Regions from separate parts of the Streptomyces sp. NPDC028331 genome, predicted to be linked through region 2. Evidence: riboswitches for the same ligand, from Rfam matches in the RefSeq annotation. Region 2 holds a riboswitch; each other region holds the start of a gene.
What was found. A riboswitch is a leader RNA that binds a small molecule or an ion and turns the genes downstream of it on or off. The one in region 2 is predicted to bind cobalamin.
Positions count from the first base shown of each region.

Region 1: it holds a riboswitch for cobalamin, as region 2 does, so the genes downstream of both, nicT (Nickel transporter NicT) here and ACZ4SW_RS27810 (ABC transporter substrate-binding protein) in region 2, are expected to answer to the same signal.
Region 3: it holds a riboswitch for cobalamin, as region 2 does, so the genes downstream of both, ACZ4SW_RS04310 (cobalamin biosynthesis protein) here and ACZ4SW_RS27810 (ABC transporter substrate-binding protein) in region 2, are expected to answer to the same signal.

Region 1 covers NZ_JBVHTR010000009.1:74,329-79,519, reverse strand. Annotated here, with positions in the region: gene modA (molybdate ABC transporter substrate-binding protein) at 1-247, opposite strand, end outside; partial or broken gene ACZ4SW_RS15650 (hypothetical protein) at 429-608, shown strand; gene ACZ4SW_RS15645 (TOBE domain-containing protein) at 634-1,032, opposite strand; gene ACZ4SW_RS15640 (hypothetical protein) at 1,194-1,781, shown strand; gene ACZ4SW_RS15635 (YcnI family copper-binding membrane protein) at 1,822-2,598, shown strand; gene nicT (Nickel transporter NicT) at 2,621-3,724, opposite strand; cobalamin riboswitch at 3,753-3,962, opposite strand; gene ACZ4SW_RS15625 (ArsR/SmtB family transcription factor) at 4,053-4,400, shown strand; gene ACZ4SW_RS15620 (hypothetical protein) at 4,442-5,191, opposite strand, start outside.
Region 2 covers NZ_JBVHTR010000022.1:16,788-21,978, forward strand. Annotated here, with positions in the region: gene ACZ4SW_RS27805 (FecCD family ABC transporter permease) at 1-920, opposite strand, end outside; gene ACZ4SW_RS27810 (ABC transporter substrate-binding protein) at 991-1,908, opposite strand; cobalamin riboswitch at 2,112-2,265, opposite strand; gene ACZ4SW_RS27815 (AAA family ATPase) at 2,448-2,972, opposite strand; gene ACZ4SW_RS27820 (hypothetical protein) at 3,062-3,508, shown strand; partial or broken gene ACZ4SW_RS27825 (serine dehydratase beta chain) at 3,625-3,840, opposite strand; gene ACZ4SW_RS27830 (sarcosine oxidase subunit gamma) at 3,837-4,433, opposite strand; partial or broken gene ACZ4SW_RS27835 (sarcosine oxidase subunit delta family protein) at 4,423-5,191, opposite strand, start outside.
Region 3 covers NZ_JBVHTR010000003.1:50,396-55,586, forward strand. Annotated here, with positions in the region: gene ACZ4SW_RS04290 (class II aldolase/adducin family protein) at 1-34, opposite strand, end outside; gene ACZ4SW_RS04295 (inorganic phosphate transporter) at 291-1,601, shown strand; gene ACZ4SW_RS04300 (hypothetical protein) at 1,615-1,830, shown strand; gene ACZ4SW_RS04305 (hypothetical protein) at 1,916-2,224, opposite strand; cobalamin riboswitch at 2,482-2,622, shown strand; gene ACZ4SW_RS04310 (cobalamin biosynthesis protein) at 2,723-3,679, shown strand; gene ACZ4SW_RS04315 (cobyric acid synthase) at 3,676-5,184, shown strand; gene cobN (cobaltochelatase subunit CobN) at 5,181-5,191, shown strand, end outside.

The DNA.
Region 1 (5,191 bases), on a different contig from region 2:
CGGGGTGTTCCTTCTCGAACTCCTCGCCCAGGGCCGTGAAGCTCTCCTTGAGGGAGGCGGCGGCGAAGACGGTGACCGTGCCGGACGGCTTCGCGGACGACGGGGACGCCGAGGAGTCCGCCTTCGTACCCGCACCGGAGTCCGAGGAGCCGGACGAGGAGGAGCAGGCGCCCAGGGCCAGCAACGCGGCGGCTCCGGCACCGGCCGCCAGCAGCATCCGGCCGGTCCGACGCACGGAACGGGTCATCACGGGTCCACTCCCTCTGAACGTCCGGGAGGGACCACGCACCCCTCCGCGATGTGCCGATCATACCGACGCAGATGCCAACCGGAAGGGCCCTGTGCCATCGCATGAGCCGCGTGATCGGCCGACGAGGCTGGCAGGTGCGTTTGCGTGAGGGGCCGCGCGGGTGCCGTCGCCCGGGAGGTGGGCCGAGATCGACCCGGACTTCGGCCGTGCGCCCGTGCCGCCGGCGGCCGTCGTCGACGACGCCCCGCTCGACCGGTCCGGACCCCGGCTCGTGCTGCCCCAGGACCGATGCGGGGCGCGGTACGTCAGCGGCATCAGCGCGATACGGGTGGACGGCGGCTACGGCCCGTGGGCGTGAGCGCCCGACCGGCGGGGCCGCCGGGTCAGGCCCGGTCGATGTGGACGTTCGTCGACTTTACCCGGGCGGTGGCCTCCATACCGACTTCCAGGCCCAGTTCCTCCACGGCCTCCCGGGTCAGCAGGGAGACCAGGCGGTGGGGGCCCGCCTGGATCTCCACCTGGGCGGCCACGTCGCCCAGCTTCACGGCGGTGACGATGCCCGGGAAGGCGTTGCGGACCGAGGTGTACGAGGGCGCGTCCTCCTCACCGGTGCCGCCGCGCGCCAACTCCACCGAGAACGCCGCCAGGTCCCTGCCGTCGATGACCCGCCGCCCGCTCTCGTCGCGCCGGGTCGCCACCCGCCCCGCGTCCGCCCACCGCCGTGCGGTGTCCGGGCTCACCCCGAGCAGCCGGGCGGCCTGGCCGATTGTGTAGGACTGCATGCGCGCCACGATAGGCGCCCGCGCCACCGGCGCCGGGGCGGCCCCGAACGCCGATGACCGCTTCCGGCCGGTCGTGATCCGCACCGACGGCGTGGAGACCGACACCACGGAAGCCCCGAAAAGCGGTCGTCGCGCAGGCGTGCATGGCAGGATCCCACCCCATGGACGTGTCCTGGGCGGTACGGAGCCTGCGCGCGGCGGTGTTCGCCGTCGTGTGCGTGCTGCTCGCCGTCGGCGGACACACGCTGGCCACCGGCGCGGTGCCGCCGGTGTGGGTGGACGCGGCCGGGTTCCTGCCCGTGTTCACCGCCGCCGCCGCGCTCGCCGGGCGGGAGCGCTCGCTGACCGGCATCACCCTCGCCATGCTCCTCGTGCAGGGCGGGTTCCACCTCGGCTTCGCGGCGGCCGAGCCGACGCGGATGGCGATGAGCATGCCGGGCATGGCGCAGGGCATGCGCATGGCCGTCCCGCCGCACGCCATGACCTCGCACGCCGTCGCCGCGCACCTGGCCGCCGCCCTGCTGGCCTCCTGGTGCCTGCGGCGCGGCGAGGCCGCCCTGTGGTCGGTGCTGCGCAAGGCCGCCGCCCTCGTCCCGCGCCTCGCCGTCCGGTGGTGTACGGCACCGCTGCCCGCGTACGTCAGGCCGCCGCGCCCGTACGCCCGACGACGCCGCCTCCCGGGGCAGGCGCTGCTCCGCCACGCGCTGTACCGGCGCGGCCCGCCCCCGGCGGCCCCGTACACCGTCTGAACCCCCCAACACCGAACGCACGTACGGAGCTTGCCCACCCATGTCCCTGACGCGTACCACCCTGCGCCGCGCCACCACCGTCGCCGCGCTCGCCGCCGCCGGTGTCCTCACCACGGCCGGAGCCGCCTTCGCACACGTCACCGTCCACCCCGAGAGCTACCCCAAGGGCGCCACGGACGGCGTGCTCACCTTCCGGGTGCCCAATGAGGAGGACACCGCCGCGACCACCAAGGTGCAGGTCTTCCTGCCCACCGACCACCCGGTCCTGGGCGTGCTGGTCACCCCGCAGGACGGCTGGACGGCGCAGGTGACCACCACCAAGCTCAAGACACCGGTCAAGACGGACGACGGCACCATCACCGACGCGGTCTCCCAGATCACCTGGACCGGCGGCCGCATCCGGCACGGCCAGTACCAGGACTTCAACGTGGCCTTCGGTCAACTCCCGGACAACACGGACAAGTTGACGTTCAAGACGCTGCAGACCTACTCCGACGGAAACGTCGTCCGCTGGATCGAGGAGGCCCAGAAGGGGCAGGACGAGCCGGAGAACCCGGCGCCGGTGCTCAAGCTGACCGCCCAGGGCACGGCGGAGGGCGGCGGTTCCACCGCGGCTGAAGCCGGCACCGAGGAGAAGCCGAGCGCCGCCACGACGAAGGCCGCCGCCACCAGTGACTCCACCGCCCGGGGGCTCGGCATCGCCGGTCTGGTCGTCGGCGTGCTCGGGCTGGCCGCCGCGGGCTTCTCCCTCGCCCGCGGCCGCACCGCCGGATCCTCCGAATCCACCGGCTCCTCCGGCACCTCCGCGTCCGAGTGACCGGGGCCCCGCCCCGTCGGCGTCACCCGCCGTCGGCGGGGCGGGGGGCCCAGCGCTCCTCGACCTTCGCCAGCCGCCAGTACGCGAGGGCCGCCGCCCACACCACGACGAACAGCCCGACGATGACGAAGCCCACGTTGTCGAGGTCGAGCCCGGCGATCCAGCCCGTCACCGCGTCGTGCAGGTCGAGCTTGTCGTGCAGCACTCCGACCAGCTCGATCGTGCCGATCAGGAAGGCCACCGCGATCGACAGACCGGTGATGGTGAGGTTGTAGAACACCTTGCGCACCGGGTTGGAGAACGCCCACTGGTAGGCGAAGTTCATGAACGTGCCGTCGAGGGTGTCGAACAGGCTCATCCCGGCCGCGAACAGCAGCGGCAGGCACAGGACGGCGTACCAGGGCAGCCCGGCCGCCGCCCCGCTGCCCGCCATCACCATCAGCGTGACCTCGGTCGCCGTGTCGAAGCCCAGGCCGAACAGGAAACCGAGCGGGAACATCTGCCCGGGGCGGCTGATGGACCTGGTGAGGCGGCCCAGGATGCGGTTCATGAACCCCCGGGAGTCCAGGTGCTGTTCGAGCTCCGTCTCGTCGTACGCCCCCGCCCGCATCGCCCGGAACACCCGCAGGATGCCCACCAGCGCCACCAGGTTGAGGGCCGCGATGAGGTAGAGGAACGAGCCGGAGATCGTCGTGCCCAGCACCCCGAGCACCTGGTGCGTACGGGAGTCGTCGTTCATCAGCCGACCGGCCAGCCGGGTGCCCCCGGCGATCAGCGCGGCGAGCACCACCACCACGCTGGAGTGCCCGAGCGCGAACCAGAACCCGACCGACACCGGGCGCTTGCCGTCCGCCATCAGCTTGCGGGTGGTGTTGTCGATGGCGGCGATGTGGTCGGCGTCGAAGGCGTGCCGCATGCCCAGGGTGTAGGCGGTGACGCCGAGTCCGACGCCGAACGCCTTGGAGCCGACCTGGTAGTGCTCGGGCGCGACCAGCAGGAACAGCACCCCGAACGCCGCCACGTGCAGGGCCGCGACCACCGCCAGCAGTCCGGCGGTCCGCAGGGTGTCCTCGCGCCGCCAACGGAAGGAGGCGGCCTTGGGCAGGGCAGGGTCGGTCAGGGTCATGCGGTCACGCTCCAGCACCTCGTGGATCACTTCGTGAGATGCCGTGGCCGGTCTCCTGGCTGACGGATCACCGCGCCCGCCCCAACCTTCCCGGCCGACGTGCAGCCAGTGGCGCCACCCGCTGGAGGCGGGCGGCACGGGACGGGAACTCCCCGATCACAGTGGCGAGGGCCGCTCCGGCCTGAGCCCCTGGGGGCTTTCACCGGTCTTCCCGAACACCACGGCCCGCCCACCTTAGGGCCGGCCCCGGAACGCCTGCAAGACTGCACAGTTGCGCAGGTATTCCGGGGTATCGAAGATCACACAGCGGACCTGGGAGAATGTGCGCATGCATCTCGTCCCCGCCGACCGCGCCGGCAGGCGCACCATCGACGGCCACCGGGTCTGCGAGGCCATCGAGGCCATCGGCGCCCCCGAGGCCGTACGCACCTGGGCCGAACGCTTCTCGCTGCTGGCCGACCCCGGCCGGCTCGCCCTGCTGCTGGCCCTGCACCGGGCGGGCCCGCTCGCCGTCTCCGATCTCGCGGTGGCCACCGGCATGAACGACCCGGCCGTCTCGCAGGCGCTGCGGCTGCTGCGGACGGCCGAGGTGGTGACGGGTGAGAAGGAGGGGCGGATCGTCCGTTACCGGGTGACCGATCCCGTGGTGAACGAGCTGCTGAAGCAAGTCACCTGACGAACTCTCACCTCAACGCTCCCTCACCCCACCCTTGGTCCTCACTTCTTGGGTGAGGGCTTGGACTTGACCTTGTGCTGCGCCAGGTGGATGTCCTGGCTCGACAGCGTCAGCGGCGACCCGGTGAAGGCGCGCAGCCGGACCCGGGCGCCCTTCTTGGGGACGGCGAAGCCCTTGCCCGGCGCCTGGATCCGGTAGGTGGCGGTGGCGTGGGCACCGACGGACGACGGGCCCTGGAGCACCTTCCACCAAAGGCTCATGCCCTGGCCGGTGGTCACCATGAAGTGGGGCTGGACGGCGGAGTCACCGGTGTTGTCCACACGGACGGTGAGCGTCTTGACGGTCGCGGCCTTCCGGGTGGAGCCGATGGCCTGCATGCGCAGCGGCGGTTCCCCGGTCGCCGCGAGCGTCACGGCCAGCAGAGCCGGTACCACCAGGGCTCCGGCCAGCACCATGCGGGCCGTCCGCCGGCCGTGCAGCAGCCGCGGCTGCCAGGCGGTGGCGAACGCGGAGGACGGCACGGTGACGGCGGCCGCCAGCCACAGCGGCGTCATCAGCAGGTAGTAGCCGTCCTGCGAACGGGTCGCCAGGAAGAACGCGCACCAGGGCAGCACCGTCGCCGCCGGGCCCAGCCGCCGCACGAACAGCACGAACAGCGCCAGCAGACCCGCCAGCAGCAGCATGCTCGCGTGCGAGTACCAGCTCAGGCGGTCGCTGCCGTCGGTGAAGTACAGGGAGATGTCGACCAGGCCCTGGCCGTGGATGATGGCGCCCTGGGTGATCGGCAGCGC
Region 2 (5,191 bases):
GCGGTGACGACGCCGATGGGCAGTTCGGCCGGTGCCACAACGGTGCGGGCCAGAGCGTCGGCGAGGACCAGGAATCCGGCGCCGAACAGCAGGGACAGCGGAAGGACGAGCCGATAGGAGGCGCCGGCCAGTCGGCGCACCGCATGCGGAACGACGATCCCGACGAAGCCGATCAGCCCGCTCACCGCCACGGCGCTCGCCGCGGCCAGTGCGCAGGCGGCCACGACGGCCAGCCGGATGCGGCCCGGGTGCATGCCGAGGGCGCGGCTCTCCTCGTCGCCGACGGACAGCACGTCGAGATGGCGGCCGTGCAGCAGCACGACCACGACGGCGGCCGCCGTGTAGGGCAGGATCTCCACCGTCTGGTGCCATGTGGCGGCGGACAGGGAGCCCAGCAGCCAGGAGTAGACCTGCTGGATGTCCTGGCTGGAGCGCTGGAGGACGTAGGTCTGGACGGCGGTCAGGAACATCGAGACCGCCAGTCCGGCGAGCAGGAGTGTCGAGGTGCCCGGCCCGCCCGCCACGCCGGCCAGGTAGGCGATGGTGACCCCGGCCAGCGACCCGACGAACGCGGCCACGGGCACGGCCGCCGGTGCCGTACCGCCCAGGGAGACGATGGCGACCGTCGCGCCGAGGCCGGCACCCGCCGACGCGCCCAGCAGCGAGGAGTCGACCAGGGGGTTGCGGAACACGCCCTGGTAGCCCGCGCCGGCGAGCGAGAGCGCGCCGCCGACCACCGCTGCGAGCACCACGCGTGGCAGCCGGATCTGGAAGAGCACGGCACTCTCCAGCGGGCTGAGCCCCGAGGGCAGATGGACCCACGGCACCCGGTCCAGCAACGCGGTGGCCGTCGCCAGCGGACTGACGGCCGCCGCCCCCGCCATCGCACCGACAAGCACCGCGGCGGCGAGGAAAGCCACCGCGATTCCGTAGACCCGCACGGTGCGAGAGCGCGTTCCGACCCTGCTCACAGCCACTGCCCGCCTCGCGTCACCGGGCGGAGGCCTTCTGGACCGCCTGCGCGATCTGCGCGACCAGTTGGGGCAGACGCGGGCCCCAGCGGGAGGCGACGTCAGCGTCCAGGCTGATGATCCTCTTGTTCTTCACCGCCGGAATCCCCGACCAGCCGGGCCGGGCCGCGACGATCGCAGGGGTCTGCCCGCCGTCGGACGACCCGTCCGAGAGGAATATCAACTGCGGCTGCGCCGAGACGATGTACTCCTGGGCCAGCTCGGGATATCCGCCGTCGGAGGCCTTGTCCGCCTTGTCGGCGATGTTCTTCAGGCCGAACAGGGATGCTATCTGTCCGACGAAGGTCGAGGAGGTCACCGAGTAGTAGGGGCTGGCACCCAGCTCCCAGTAGTAGCTCAGGTTCGCATGGTCGGAGCCGGCCTGCTTGACCGTGGCGGCTATCGCGGACTTCATACCGGCGACGGATCGTGCGGCCTGCGCTGCGTGGCCGGTGGCCCGGCCGAGCTGCTCGATCTGGCGGTAGGCGTCGTCGATTGTCGCCGCCGCAGGCTCGATCAGCACGGGCACGTCCAGCTTGCGCAGTCCGGCGACCAGTCCGCCGGAATCCTGCGAGGCGACGACCAGGTCCGGGTCGTACTTCACGATCGCCTCGATGTTCGGGGTCAGTCCGCTGAGACTGGTGACTGGCGCGCCGGCCGGATGGTCGGAGTTCGCGTCCACCGCGACGACCTGCTTGCCTGCGCCGATGGCGTACAGGTCCTCGGTCGCGGTCGGTGAGAGCGACACGATGCGCCGCGGTCGGCTCTTGACGGTGACCTTGCCGTTCGCCGGAGTCACCGTCACGGGGAACGACGCGGCGGCGGACGATCCGGATGCCGAAGCGGTCGACGCGGCGGTGCCGGAGCTCTTGGAGCTGCAGCCGGCGACGAAAGCCACGGCCGCGATCAGGGCGGTTGCCGCCGACAGGGCGTGGACGAGCGGCTTGCGCCGACGAGGCCGAAGCCGGACAGGTCGCCGAAGCCGAGCAGGTTGGTGTGCCATGCGGCACTTCCTCCCGAAAGCACGGGAAGAAGCCAATCCGTCGACGGGCCGCGTCGAACGCGCGCCGACGGAGACGGATCGCCCTTCCCACGAGGGTCGATGTCGTAGCGCGGCAGGAGGCGACCTGGCTTGGGCCCTGGTTGAGGCGGCCCTCACAGTTGCGGGACAGCGCCGGACTGGCCCGCATGGCACGGGCGTCACCGGCTTCGCTGCCTGACGCGCTGCCGGAAAACCTGCATGACCATGCAGATTTCCGACCGCCGCACACTAGCACGTCGGCCGCTTTCCGGACCGACGCGGTGTCGGGAGGGCAAGCCGCTGCCCGGCGGCTTCAAGCTCGGCATCAACCCCGGACTGGTCGACGCCCACGGCCCGACCGGCCACATAGCAGGCTTGTTGTCATGTACGAGGTTTGACGCCGGAAGGTCGTTCTCTCACCTCTTGACGGCCTCTACGATCTGCTGGGCAGCCTGGGCGGGTGTGAGGTGTGTGGTGTCGACGACCTCCGCTTCGGCGTGCAGCCACGTTCGGGCCGCCTCCGCGTAGGGCTCGAGGTATTGGAGACGGAACGGGGAGTTGGGGCCAAGAACGGTGTCGCGCGCGATGCGCCCGCGGAGGGTCTCCTGGTCGGCATGGAGGACGAAGTGCCGGACGGGAATGGCGTGCTGGGCAAGGCCCGAGCTGATCTCGCGCCAGTACTGCTCGACCAGGATCGTCATGGGCATCACCAGGATGCCGCCGGTGTAGTCGAGGACGCGTCGGGCGGTCTCGACCACGAGGGGCCGCCACGGCGGCCAGTGCTGGAAGTTGTCCGTCGCGGGCAGTCCCGGCTTGATGTCCATGAGTGTCTCGCCGACTTTCTCGGCGTCGAACACCCGTGAGTCCGGGAGCATCCGCTGCACGAGCGCACTGGTCGTCGTCTTGCCGGCGCCGTGGGTGCCGTTGAGCCATACGATCACGAGAATCGAGGCTAGCCCCGACGGGCCGCGGGTGACCGATGGTCTGCGGAAGAAACACGTGTGACAAGCCGAATGCCTCGTTGGCGACAATGACGCTGCCTCAACCGGTCGGGCCGGGATCGTTCTCCTACTATCTGTTCGCCCTGCACGGCGGTGAGGGCACGGACTCCCGCCTGCGCTTCTGGCAGGGTCTGCGCGAGGACTCCGAGCGAGATCCGGAGTGGATGGCCCGGTACTTCAGCCCGTTCACCCTCTACCAGCCGGCCGAGGGCAAGGGCCTGATCATGTGGGGCAGGTCGGAGACGGCGGGCAGGTTCTACTGGCTCGCCGACAGCACGGCCGACCCCGCCACCTGGCCGCTGGTCGCATGGCTGGAATACGGTGAGCAGTGGCACCAGCTCGCCATGTCCGTCCCCGAGTTCATCTACCGGACGATCGCGGACGCCGGGTTCCAGCCGTTCACGGTCGCGGATCCCCAATTCCCCGCGGCCTTCTATCCCGCGGAGGACAAGGCGCCGCACGAGCGACCGGAGTGAGGCGGCGGCCGACCGGCCGACCGCGACCGCGTACCGGGAACGAGCGACCGGGCCCCGCCATCGCGGCGGGGCCCGGTCCTTTGCCGCAATCCGCGCCGTTGCGCGGGGTTCGGCCAGAGCCCCTGCAAGACGACCCCGGGTTGGCCCGCCGGCCCGTGCCCGGTGGCGCCCAGCGAGCCGAACAGCTCGACACGTACGTGGCTCGTCTCCTCCAGCAGGCCGTCCTGCTCCAGGGCGTACGCGAAGGAGTGCGCAGCACGCATGGGGCCGACGGTGTGGGAGCTGGAGGGGCCGATGCCGACCTTGAACATGTCGAAGACGCTGATGCTCATCCGGTGCTTCCCCGGTACTCCGTGCAGGCGTCGAGCAGCCAGGTGGCGAGGTAGGACGCGAACGAGGCGCGCACCAGCAGCCAGACGCTGGACGCTCCTTCTCCTCGCACCACGAGGGTGACCGGCGCCTGGGCCAGCAGCGTGGTCGGGCAGGAACCGACGGGTGTCACCCGGGGATCCAGATCGATGGCACAACCGTGCGCCAGTACCTTGCGGACGAGGTGCCCCGACAGGGCCAGCGTGGTGCGCTGCGCGGAGACGTCGGTGACGGTGGCGAAGTCGTCCTCACCGATGGCCGAACGCAGCCGAGTGAGAAGGTCCTGCCGCCGGCCGTCGGGAGCCACCAGCAGCCATTCGTCCGGGCCCATCCACAGTGCCTTGACGTCGCCCGACATCTCGGCGCGCACCGGGCCCGGCAGCGTGATGTCGAGGCAGGCCTCGACGGCCTTCGCCGCAGGACTGCCGGGCTCCACCCGCAGGGTGAGCTGGGTCAGGAAGGGCAGTTCCCGCACCTGCAGACCGGTCGGCAACTGCGCGAAGCTGTCGTGCCATGCGGCCAGGGGGCTGAAGCGGGTGGGCGTCTCAACCGTCACGGCGAGTTCCCTCCTTGTCGAAGAGCACGGGGTCGGTCACGGTGACGGGGACGGTCCGGCCGTCCAGGGGGACGTAGAGGGTTTCGCCGATGCGCTGGGTCCCCGAGCGCACCAGAGCCAGGGCGAACGTCCGTTGCAGGGCGTCGCTGCGGTAGCTGGAGGTGACGTGGCCCAGCATGGGGACCGGTGGCTCCGGAATGCTGCTGGTGGCGATGATCTGGGCGCCTTCCGGCAGCAGGACCCGCTCGTCGGCCGGCAGCAGACCCACCAGTTGCTTGCGGTCGTCGCGCTGGTTCTCCGCACGGGCGAAGGACCGCTTGCCGATGAAGTCCGGCTTCTTCTTGGACACGACCCATGACATGCCCAGGTCCTGCGGGGTGACGGTGCCGTCGGTGTCCTGCCCGATGATCGGGTAGGCCTTCTCCGCGCGCAGCACGTGCATGGTCTCGGTGCCGTACGGGGTGATGCCGAACGGGCTGCCGGCCGCGTGGAGGGCCTTCCACACCGTGATGCCGTACCAGGCGGGCACGTTGATCTCGTAGGCGAGTTCGCCGGAGAAGCTGATGCGGCACACGCGCGCCGACACGCCGGCGACCGTGGTGTCCTGCCAGGACATGAAGGGGAAGGCGTCGTTACTGACGTCCAGGTCCGGGGCCACCAGGGCCAGTACGTCGCGGGAGCGGGGGCCGACCAGGGGGATCGTCACCCAGTGCTCGGTGACGGAGGTGAGGTGCACGCGCAGGTCGGGCCACTCCGTC
Region 3 (5,191 bases), on a different contig from region 2:
CCCCCGCGTCGGGTCGCGGTCGCTGATCGGCCATGCGGTGATCCTGCCAGGGGGTGACGGAAATCTCTCCGCCCGGCCCGGGACCGGCCGGAGCGGGGCCCCTGTGGGTACCGGCCGGGCCCTGGTGGCCGCCGCGGGCCGCAGGTGATGCCGCGGCCGGCGCCACCCGGTCACAAACGGAACGTCGGCACGCCGATTGGTACACCCTCCAGCCCGTCTCAGTTCATCTTCTGTTCACCCAGGTTGCCTACGGTCCAACAGCCACTGACCTCCCACAGAAGCCTGGGTAAATGGAACACATCACGCTCCTCCTCGGAATCGTGATCGTCACCGCTCTCGTGTTCGACTTCACGAACGGTTTCCACGACACAGCCAACGCGATGGCGACCACCATCTCGACCGGCGCCCTGAGGCCCAAGACGGCGGTGGCGATGTCCGCCGCGCTGAACCTCCTCGGCGCCTTCCTCTCCGTAGAGGTCGCCAAGACCATTTCCGGCGGCATCATCAACGAACAGGGCATACGCGTCGAAGTGATCTTCGCGGCCCTGGTGGGCGCCATCCTGTGGAACCTGCTGACCTGGCTCCTCGGTCTGCCCTCCAGCTCCTCCCACGCCCTCTTCGGCGGTCTGATCGGTGCCGCCGTCACCTCCGCGGGCTGGTCCGCGGTGAACGGCTCGACGATCGTCACCAAGGTCCTGATCCCCGCGGTCGCCGCGCCGGTCGTGGCGGGCCTCGCCTCGATGCTCGCCACCCGCCTGTCGTACGTGATCGGCAGCCGCGCCGACGACAAGGCGACCGCGAAGGGCTACCGCGCCGGGTCGATCGCCTCGGCCGGCCTGGTCTCCCTGGCCCACGGCACGAACGACGCGCAGAAGACGATGGGCATCATCACGCTGGCCCTGGTCACCGGCGGCGTCATCGCCCCCGGCTCGAACCCTCCCACCTGGGTCATCGTCTCGGCCGGCCTGGCCATCGCGCTCGGCACCTACCTGGGCGGCTGGCGCATCATCCGCACCCTCGGCAAGGGCCTGACGGACCTGGCGCCGCAGCAGGGCTTCGCCGCCCAGACCAGCGCGGCGACCGCGATCCTCGCCTCCTCGCACCTCGGCTTCTCCCTCTCCACCACCCAGGTGTGCTCCGGCGCCGTCATGGGCGCGGGCCTCGGCCGCAAGGGCGGCGTGGTCCGCTGGTCCACCGCGACCCGGATGCTCGCCGCGTGGGTTCTGACGCTCCCGGCGGCCGGCCTGGTCGGCGCGGGCGCCGAACTCCTCACCAAGCAGGGCACCTGGGGCACGGCCACCACCGGCGTACTGCTGGTCGCCGGCGCCGGCGTCATCTGGACCCTGTCCCGCCGCAAGCCGGTCACGGTCGACAACGTCAACGACGTCGAGACGGAGCCCGCGGGTGTCGTCACCGCGGCGATCGCCGCGGTCATCCCGCCCCCGGCGGGTCCGGTCACCACGGCCGACGCCCCCGAGGTCACCGTCGAGGCGCCCGGCACCGTCGTGGCGGACACGGACGCCACCACCGACCTGCAGACCACCATCCCGGCCCCGGACTCCGGCACCTCCGCCGAGCCGGCTCCCGCCGCCACGGTTTAAGGAATCACCACTCATGAAGATCGACTGGGCAGCCCTCGGCTCCGTCTTCGGCGTCAGCCTCGCGGTCACCGTGGCCCTGGTGGGCCTGTTCACCCTGGGCGTCGTCGGCCTCACCAAGAAGGACTCGGCCCGGGGCGGCACGGCCGCCCTGGCGGCCACCGGCGCCTACGCCTGCTTCGCGGCGTGCGCGGCGGCGGTCGCGTACGGGATCCACCTGATCGTCGCCTGACGGCGGGAGCAGTCCGCAGTCGCCCCCGCAGCGGTGTGCTGCGGGGGCTTCTCACGTCCCCGGGCTCAAAGGGCCGCCCCCGCGGTCAAGGGGTCCGCGAGTCCCGTTGCCGGACGGCCGCCCTCGCCCGGCCCAGTACGCGCAGGCGCTCCGTGACCGGGGTGAGGCCCCACCACAGCCCCGCGCAGGTGGCGGCCGCGATGGTGACCACCAGCCAGACCAGGGCCCGCGCCGGGGTTCCGGGCACCAGCAGTGCCGCCAGCGCACCGATTCCGACCGCGAACATCCCCGTCGTCAGCGAGAAGAGCGCCAGCGGAGCCGCTGCCGCCAGCGAAGGGTGCGGCGCGTGGGGACCTCCCGCGCCGGACGAGAATTCCTTGGCCCTGTCCCCCATGCGGGTCCCTCCCGTCCTCCGGACGGTTCGCTCGGACGCCGTCCACTGCCGGGTTTCTCGAGTCCCGCCAGCAAAGCACACCCCGCCGGGCGGCGAAAGACGAGCACCGGGCCGGTGCGCCGTTTCGCGTCATGCGCCGGAACGCGCCCCCTGCGACCGCCACTTCGCCACGAAAGCACCGATTCGGGTGACTGACGTGATTTCAGCGGTGTGGAACTCAGCACACCGCAGCACCGCAGGTCAAGAGCAAGTTGACGGCTGTTCTGGGCGCGTGGTGGACTGCCGGAGCCAGTACGGCGGCAGGAGAGGAAGCCGGTGCGAGTCCGGCGCGGTCCCGCCACTGTCACCGGGGAAGAGGTCCCCGGGAGCCAGGAACTCTCGCCGCCGGTCTCGTCGAACCAGGGCGTGGACACCCTGAGTGAGGACATATCGCCATGCGCGGCTGCCGATTGAGGTTCTGTCACCGGGCCCTGACCGACCCCACGGTCGGCTGAGCCGATGGGTGCCGATCGCGTCTTCGCGTACGGCGCCGCCGCCGGACTCCTCGGTGACCTCCTGCTGGGCGATCCTCGCCGCGGGCATCCGGTCGCCGCGTTCGGGCGGGCGGCGGCGGCCGTGGAGCGGGTGCTGTGGCGGGACCACCGCGGCTGGGGCGCGCTGCACACCGCCGTGTGCGCCGGGGGCGCCGTGACGCTGGCGGCGCTCGCCTCGTCCGCCGTACGCCCCTCCCGTACCGCCGCCACGGCCCTGACCGCCGCCGCCACCTGGGCCGTGGTCGGAGGCACGTCGCTCGCCCGGGAGGCCCGGGCCATCGGGCGCGCCCTCGAAGCGGGGGACGTCGAGGCCGCGCGCGCCCGGCTGCCGCATCTGTGCGGGCGGGATCCGCAAGCGCTGGACGCGGACGGGATCGCCCGGGCGGTCGTCGAGTCCGTCGCCGAGAACACCTCCGACGCCGTCGTGGGCGCGCTCACCTGGGGAGCCGTCGCCGGGGTGCCCGGCCTCGCGGGTTTCCGCGCCGTCAACACGCTCGACGCCATGGTCGGCCACAAGTCGCCCCGCTACCGGCGCTACGGATGGGCCTCGGCCCGCCTCGACGACGTCGCGGGCTGGCCGGGGGCACGGCTCACCGCCATTCTCGCGGCACTGGCGGGCCCCGACCCGCGGGGCGCGGTGCGGGCCTGGCGTTCCGACGCCGCGAAGCACCCGAGCCCCAACGCAGGCCCCGTGGAGGCGTCGTTCGCGGGCGCCCTCGGCGTGCGGCTGGGCGGGACGCTCTCGTACGGGGGGCGCGTGGAGCACCGGCCCGTGCTCAACGCGGCGGGGCGCGCCGTCCGTACGGACGACATCGAGCGGGCCGTACGGCTCTCCCGGCGCGTGAGCGGGCTGGCGCTCGGCATCACGGTCGCCGGGCGCCTGGCGGCCCGAAGGCTTCTCGCGAAGGGACGGACGTCATGAGCGGCGGACTCCTCGTCGCCGGTACCACCTCCGACGCCGGCAAGTCCGTCGTCACCGCCGGGATCTGCCGCTGGCTCGTACGGCAGGGGGTCGAGGTCGCGCCGTTCAAGGCGCAGAACATGTCCCTCAACTCCTTCGTCACGCGCGAGGGCGCCGAGATCGGGCGGGCGCAGGCCATGCAGGCCCAGGCGTGCCGCATCGAGCCGACCGCGCTGATGAACCCCGTGCTGCTCAAGCCGGGCGGCGAGCAGAGCAGCCAGGTCGTGCTGCTGGGCAAACCGGTCGGCGAGCTGAGCGCGCGCGGGTACCACGGAGGGCGGCAGCAGCAGCTCCTCGGCACCGTGCTGGACTGCCTGGCCGAGCTGCGGGGCACGTATGACGCGGTGATCTGTGAGGGGGCCGGCAGTCCGGCGGAGATCAACCTGCGGCGTACCGACATCGTGAACATGGGGATCGCCCGCAACGCCAAGCTGCCCGTCCTCGTCGTCGGCGACATCGACCGCGGGGGTGTCTTCGCCTCCTTCTTCGGGACCGTCGCGCTGCTGTCGCCCGAGGACCAGGAACTCGTCGCCGGGTTCCTGGTGAACAAGTTCCGCGGGGACGTCAGCCTGCTGGAACCGGGCCTCGACATGCTGCGGGACCTCACCGGGCGGCGCACCTACGGCGTCCTGCCCTTCCGGCACGGGCTCGGGATCGACGAGGAGGACGGACTCAGGGTGTCCCTGCGGGGGGCGGTCCGCGAGTCCGAGGTGACCGCGCCCGTCGGCGAGGACGTGCTGCGCGTCGCCGTCTGCGCGATTCCCCTCATGTCGAACTTCACGGACGTGGACGCGCTGGCCGCCGAGCCGGGTGTGGTGGTCCGGTTCGTGGACCGGCCGGAGGAACTGGCGGACGCCGACCTCGTGGTGATCCCGGGGACCCGGGGCACCGTTCGCGCCCTGGAGTGGCTGCGCGAGCGCGGTCTCGCGGACGCCCTCGTCCGAAGGGCCGCGGAAGGGCGGCCGATCCTCGGCGTCTGCGGCGGCTTCCAGATCCTCGGCGAGCACATCGAGGACGAGGTGGAGAGCCGCAGGGGGCATGTGGACGGGCTCGGGGTGCTGCCCGTGCGGGTGCGGTTCGCGCGGGAGAAGACGCTGACCCGGCCGGCGGGGGAAGCCCTCGGCGAGCCCGTCGAGGGGTACGAGATCCATCACGGGGTCGCCGACATCACCGGCGGCACCCCCTTCCTGGACGGCTGCCGGGTCGGGCAGACCTGGGGCACCCACTGGCACGGCTCCCTGGAGTCGGACGGCTTCCGGCGGGCCTTCCTGCGCGAGGTGGCGGCCGCCGCGGGCCGCCGCTTCGTGCCGGCCGCCGACACCTCGTTCGCCGCGCTGCGCGAGGAGCAGCTCGACCGGCTCGGCGACCTGATCGAACAGCACGCGGACACGGACGCGCTGTGGCGGCTCATCGAGTCGGGCGCGCCGCAAGGACTGCCTTTCATCCCCCCGGGAGCGCCCGCATGAGCACAGT